3 regions of the Bacillus sp. WC2507 genome follow, and region 3 is predicted to be linked to each of the others. Evidence: riboswitches for the same ligand, from Rfam matches in the RefSeq annotation. Region 3 holds a riboswitch; each other region holds the start of a gene.
The links. Region 3 has a riboswitch for lysine ahead of lysA (diaminopimelate decarboxylase). Riboswitches for the same ligand answer to the same signal wherever they lie in the genome.
Positions count from the first base shown of each region.

Region 1: another riboswitch for lysine. It lies ahead of ACUN28_RS20630 (aspartate kinase); the one in region 3 lies ahead of lysA (diaminopimelate decarboxylase).
Region 2: another riboswitch for lysine. It lies ahead of ACUN28_RS14260 (amino acid permease); the one in region 3 lies ahead of lysA (diaminopimelate decarboxylase).

Region 1 is NZ_JBQXPN010000001.1:3,917,376-3,919,658, reverse strand. Features, by position in the region: gene ACUN28_RS20630 (aspartate kinase) at 1-1,130, opposite strand, end outside; lysine riboswitch at 1,333-1,519, opposite strand; gene ACUN28_RS20625 (DoxX-like family protein) at 1,713-2,283, shown strand, end outside.
Region 2 is NZ_JBQXPN010000001.1:2,675,466-2,677,748, forward strand. Features, by position in the region: gene ACUN28_RS14260 (amino acid permease) at 1-1,449, opposite strand, end outside; lysine riboswitch at 1,562-1,754, opposite strand; gene ACUN28_RS14265 (GNAT family N-acetyltransferase) at 2,141-2,283, shown strand, end outside.
Region 3 is NZ_JBQXPN010000001.1:4,231,952-4,234,234, reverse strand. Features, by position in the region: gene ACUN28_RS22290 (LTA synthase family protein) at 1-52, opposite strand, end outside; gene ACUN28_RS22285 (DUF3888 domain-containing protein) at 306-701, shown strand; lysine riboswitch at 791-972, shown strand; gene lysA (diaminopimelate decarboxylase) at 1,153-2,283, shown strand, end outside.

The DNA of each region.
Region 1 (2,283 bases), 310 kb from region 3:
TTAATTTCTGATGTACTTACCATTTTAATATGAATATTTTCTTCTTTTAAAGTAGTGAACATATTCGCAGCGACACCTGGGTTAGATACCATACCTGATCCTACAATTGATACTTTTGCTAAATGATTTTCATATTCTACAGATTCATAGTGTAGTGTTTCTTGATTTTGTTCCAATACCTCTAAAGTTTCTCTTAAATCATTAGAGTGGATTGAGAAGGAGAGGTGAACAGTTCCTTCATTTGTAATACTTTGAATGATGATATCTACATTAATATGTGCCGCTGCTAATGTAGAGAAAACTGTTGAAAGTGCACCTTGTTCCAATCCTTTCATTGTGACGCGTGTAATATTATCTTCAAATGCAATACCTTTAACGATTGATTGTTGTTCCATGTTACATTCTCCTTTTACAATTGTTCCGTTTTCTTGTTCCATACTTGAGCGAACTTCTAAAACGACATTATGATTTTTAGCAAACTCAACCGCACGCGGGTGTAATACACCAGCACCGAGGTTTGCAAGTTCTAACATTTCGTCATAAGAAATTTCATCTAATTTATAAGCGTCTTTTACAACTCGTGGGTCCGTCGTGTATACGCCTGTCACATCCGTGTAAATATCACATTTTTTTGCTTTCAGTGCAGCGGTTAATGCAACAGCAGTTGTATCAGAGCCACCGCGTCCAAGTGTTGTAATTTCATGTTCTTCACTGACTCCTTGGAACCCAGCTATAATAACAATCGTGCCTTCGGCAAGATAAGATTGAATACGATCTGTATGAATGTCAGTAATCCGTGCATTACTATGTACAGATTCTGTCGTAATACCAGCTTGCCATCCTGTTAATGAAATTGCATGATAGCCTTTTGCTTGCAGTGCCATCGTTAATAATGAAATAGTTACTTGTTCTCCTGTAGATAGAAGCATATCCATTTCACGTTTACTTGGATTTTCTGTAATAGCGTTAGCGAGTGCGACAAGTTCATCCGTGCTTTTTCCCATTGCTGAAACGACAGAGACAATGCTATGACCTCGTTCATATTCTTCAATAATTAAATTTGCTACATGTTGAATGCGTTCGACGCTTCCGACAGAAGTGCCACCAAATTTTTGAACAATTGTTTCCATTACAAATTCCTTCTTTCGTCTATTTTTAAGAATAGATTAGGAAATATATAAATCCCAATACTCCTGTAGTTACCAGAAAGACAAACAAAAAACACCATCTCAAATAAGTGAGGATGGTGCTGTTACAGGAAAAGGGAAACAGAAAACGGAGCTAATAAAAAAACCGCCAAAAAAGGAATATCATAAAAAATGATATCTCTTTTTTGTAGATAGCTCTTCATACGTACACGTCTGTACATATGACAGTTCTGTTTCTATTCGAAAACAGCCCCAATTGATAAATGCAGAGAAATTTATCAATTTCGGCAATACTTCCTTTCATCTAAGTTCATAGACATCTCTGTGTCTCCATTAGACTACTCATAAGTATCGCAACCTCTATCTCACGTTTTAGGCGAGAGTGTTTGATTTATGAAGTTGTTGGTAACATTTGTTTTATAATAATTTAAATTTTTCGGGGAATCAAGTGTTTTATATATATTTTAAAAATTCTTTCTTTTTTTATGGGGAAGTTTGTGAAAAATGTAGCAAAATAAATTCATTGCATGTACATTAAATTTATAGTGCATTGGAGGTGGAAGAATGAAGAGGGAAAAGCCTATTTATGTTTCGGCAGAAATGAACACAACAATGGAGAAATTATGGGAATATACGCAGGAACCAGATATACATACAGAGTGGGATGCCCGCTTTACTGAAATTTCTTATTTAGAGAAAAAAGAAGGAGAACCACAGAAGTTTTTATATAAAACAAAGATCGGATTTGGACTTGAAATAGCTGGAGAAGGGGAATCAATAGGTGAGATAAGAAAAGAAACGGGTGAAAGAATTTCTTCTTTAAAATTTTGGACAGATAGTAAATTATCTCTTATTCAAATAGGGCGTGGTTATTGGAAGTATACACCGACCGAAGAACACATTCATTTTGAGACGCAATATGATTATGATACGAGGTTTGGTCGTATAGGGAGTGTAATAGATTCCTATATGTTTCGTCCGTTATTAGGTTGGGCGACAGCTTGGAGTTTTGATGCTTTAAAATTATGGTTAGAAAAGGGACTTCATCCTAGATTACTAATTAGAAAAACAATGACATATTGGCTCGTATGTTTTTTATTTGCTTTTGTATGGATGTATCAAGGGATAGTGCCGA
Region 2 (2,283 bases), 1.6 Mb from region 3:
ATCAAGCGGAATCACTTTCGTTTTCTTCGTAAATTTATATCCTAACCATAGTACTAAGAAGAGTGGTAAACCGATATAAGAAACGAGTACACCGTTCCAATCGATTGATTCGCCCATAAATGCGCCGTAGTTTTGACCTAAAATTACGATGACACAAAGTGCAAATGCGAAGATTGGACCGAACGGGAACCATTTCGCTCTATATGGTAAGTCTTTTAAATCTTTACCTTGAGCGATATATGCTTTACGGAAACGGTAATGACTAATTGCGATTCCGACCCATGCGATAAAGCCAGACATTCCAGATGCGTTTAATAACCAAATGTATACAACACCGTCACCGAATAATGAGGCAATAAAAGCGATACTACCGACAATTGACGTTACGATTAATGCGTTAACAGGTACACCGCGGCTATCTAATTTACCAAGAAACTTTGGTGCTTTTCCCTGGCGAGCTAGATCCCAAAGCATACGAGTTGATGCATACATACCAGAGTTACCAGCAGACAGTACTGCCGTTAAAATAACAGCGTTCATAACAGAAGCAGCAAAGGCAACGCCCGCTTTTTCAAAAATAAGTGTAAATGGACTTACTGTTACATCGCTTGCAGCAAGGCTTTCAGTCGTATAAGGAATTAATAAACCGATAACGAGAATCGCAAGGATATAGAATAAAAGAATACGCCAAAAGATCGAGCGAATTGCTTTTGGAATGTTACGCTCTGGATCAGCAGTTTCACCAGCAGCTACTCCTAATAATTCAGTTCCTTGGAAGGAGAAACCAGCAGCCATAAATACACCGATAATTGCCATAATGCCGCCATTAAATGGTGCATCTGCAACAGTGAAGTTTTTAAAGCCAACAGATTCGCCGCCCATAATTCCAAAAATCATCATGAAGCCGACAATTAAAAAGATAATAATAGTAACTACTTTAATAAGTGCGAACCAATATTCAGATTCACCAAACCCTTTAACAGATAAATAGTTTAAAAGGAAAATAATAGCTAAACATAATCCACTCCAAATAAGAGAAGGAGTATCTGGGAACCAAAATTTCATAATTAATGTTACAGCAGCTAGTTCAGCAGCAATTGTAATGGCCCAGTTATACCAATAGTTCCATCCAAGTGCAAAGCCAAGTGATGGATCAACAAACTTTGTTGCGTACGTACTAAAAGATCCAGTAACAGGCATGTAAGCTGCGAGTTCAGCTAAGCTTGTCATTAAAAAGTAAACCATAATTCCAATTGCGGCGTATGCAATTAATGCACCGCCAGGACCAGCAGAATGGATAACACCACCGCTAGCAAGAAATAGTCCGGTACCGATTGTACCACCGAGAGAAATCATCGTAAGGTGACGAGATTTTAATCCGCGTTTTAATTCACCTTGTCCTTGTGTAGTTTGCGTTTTAGAGGTAGATTGATTTGTTGCGCTATTCATGTTCAACACTCCTTTTCTTGTAGGTTAGGAAGGAGCGGGGGAGAAAAATACAAAAAACCGCCAAAGGAATTTGGCGGAACGTTTCACAAATAACCACCCCATCATACCCTTCCGTTAAGATAGCACCCCACGTTTACACGGTAATTTTGTAAACGTGACAGTTCTGTTCCTTTCGGAGACAGCCCCAGCTTATACTTCCAGAGAAGAAATATAAACTTCGGCAACTTTTCCTTTCAAACGAAGTCAGGGACATTCTCTGTGTCTCGTCCGTTTTACTTTTAAAAGTCGCAACCTCTACCTCATCGGATTGATGAGGATTTTATATATTGCTAAGATTTTTAATATATGGCAATTGTAATGAGTTTCTGAATATATTGCAAGATATTTTGTTAGGAAAAGTCAAAAAATATCGGTTATTGTATAGGAAACGCTTGCAAAACTCCACCCGAACCTACTGTTATGTAACAAAAAATAAAGAAAGAAATTGTTATACAAATGTTTCGCAAAAAATATTGGAAAACCCTTTAAAAATAAAAGAAAATTCTGAAAATATAATTCGACATAACTATTAAAAGAGGAATATTCCTTAAATTCGTTTCAAAGAATAAGTATAAATCTGATAAATAGAATGAATATTCTTTTTATTTCTGATAAAATTGAGGTATTGTTTAATTGAAAAGGGGAAATCAACATGAAATTAGAAACAGAAAGGCTCTATATAGTGCCGTGTACAGAAGAGAGTATTCACGTTGCTAACGAGCAAGGGTATAATAGTGGTCCACATATTGTAGGGCATGTAGAAAATATAAAGCAAGATAAGGATTTATTACCTTG
Region 3 (2,283 bases):
AAACGACTGCAACGAGTGCGAATCGCAGTTTTGGAAACAGACGTTGTAGCATAATATACTCCTCTCCTAAAAGCATGACAGTTCTTGTGGGCCGGTTTGATTAGCGCCTCATTTTATATATACGAACAGTCCTTTGTTATTATGTTTATTATACTATGAGTATCATTATACGAAAATAAAAGAGAGTTGTGGGCTTTTTTATAATAATTGAGTAGAAAAAGGGCAGAGGGAGACAATAAAACGGAGTTTCTATGTATGATAATTATCGTGCGCAGAAAGAATCGTGTAATAATACGGAGGTTATAATGCGAAAATTATTATATTTTATAGTATGCAGTAGTGTTATACTTTTTGCTTCACCGAGTGTGTCAGTAGCCCAATATGATGCACCTCTTATGGAAGATGCCCTTTATTCTGTTTTATTTCCGAAAATAAATAAAGCGATTGAAAAACAATATGGGAGTTTGAAGCCTTATCAATGCCCTAAAATTATTAGTTTAAAAAAAGTGTATAGCGGTACATATTTATTTCAAGCGAGTATTGAAGTGACGAAGTATGAACGAGTTGCTGGGAAAATTGCTCCACCATTTGAGAAGGTAACGATTATATTTAATAACGAAGAAGGCGAATGGGAAGTGACAAAGATTTTAGTAAAGCGCTTACCAGATGATACAAAACTAAACTGTAAAAAAACAATATAAAAAATTGTTTGACAAATAAAATGGTCCTTTGGTATTGTTAATAGCATCAATTAGATGTTTGAAAATTAAATAGACTTACCTCATCTACTCTCAAAGGTAGAGGCCGCGATAGGAAAGAGTAAGCTATGGGAGATTTAATGGAATCTGTGATCATAGGTTGAAAGGGACTATTGCCGAAATATAAGAATAACCATCTTATTCATATATTGGGACTGCATTGAATAAATGTAGTACTGTCATAAGATTTATTTTATGGAGAGCTATTTGGAGATGTTGATGCGGTTTCTTATTTTGAGGAGATAACAACTCGTTTATTTTTTCAATATATATTTTTCCTAATAAGAAACGCGTGTGAACATTGTTCCGCGCGTTTTTTGTCTATCTAAAAGCGTGCTGCAATGAATAGAAGATTGGGGTTATGAGTTTTAGAGGAAATAAGGGAGGAATTCAAATGTATTTACACGGCACAAGCCGAATCAATGGGCAGGGACACTTAGAAATTGGAGGGTGCGATACGACGCAGCTAGCAAAACAATACGGAACACCACTTTATGTATACGATGAAGAGTCTATTCGAGGAAAGTGCCGCGCGTTTCATCGTGCTTTTAAAGAAAGTGGTTTCTCTTATCAAGTAGCATATGCAAGCAAGGCGTTCTTGTGCATGGAGATGTGCCGAGTAGCTCGTGAAGAAAATATGTCATTAGATGTTGTTTCTGGAGGAGAATTATATACTGCGCTTCAAGCAGGATTTCCAGCATCGCGTATTCATTTTCACGGCAATAATAAAACAGAAGAAGAAATCGTGATGGCTCTTCAGGCTAATGTTGGTTGTTTTGTCGTAGATAATTTTTTGGAATTAGAAATTTTGCATGATTTAGCAGTGCAACACGGGAAATTTGTGAACATATTAATTCGTGTAACGCCTGGAGTAGAGGCGCACACACATGAATATATTACAACAGGTCAAGATGATTCGAAATTTGGATTTGGCGTGTCAAATGGTCAAGCGATGCAATCAATTGAGCTTGCTTTACAAAAATCAAATTATAATGTGTTAGGAATTCATTCACATATCGGATCGCAAATATTTGAAACGGCTGGATTTGTTCGAGCGATTGAAGTTCTTCATCAATTTTTAGAACAGGTGAGAGAGCGCGCGAACTATGTAGTAAAAGTATTAAATGTAGGCGGAGGATTCGGAATACGCTACACAGAGTCAGATACACCATTAACTCTTGAGACATATGTGCGAGCTGTAACAAGTGCGGTGAGGGAACAATTTACGGTATGTAATTATCCCTTGCCAGAAATATGGGTTGAACCAGGCCGTAGTATTGTAGGGGATGCTGGAACGACAATTTATACAGTCGGATCTGTGAAAGACATTCCTGGTATTCGGAAATATGTATCAGTGGATGGTGGGATGACTGATAATTTAAGACCTGCTTTATATAACGCTCGTTATGAAGCGATGTTAGCGAATCGAGGGAATGATGAGAATGAGGAAATTGTTTCGATTGCTGGGAAGTGCTGTGAGAGTGGAGATATGTTAATTTGGGATATTACTCTACCGAAAGTTGCT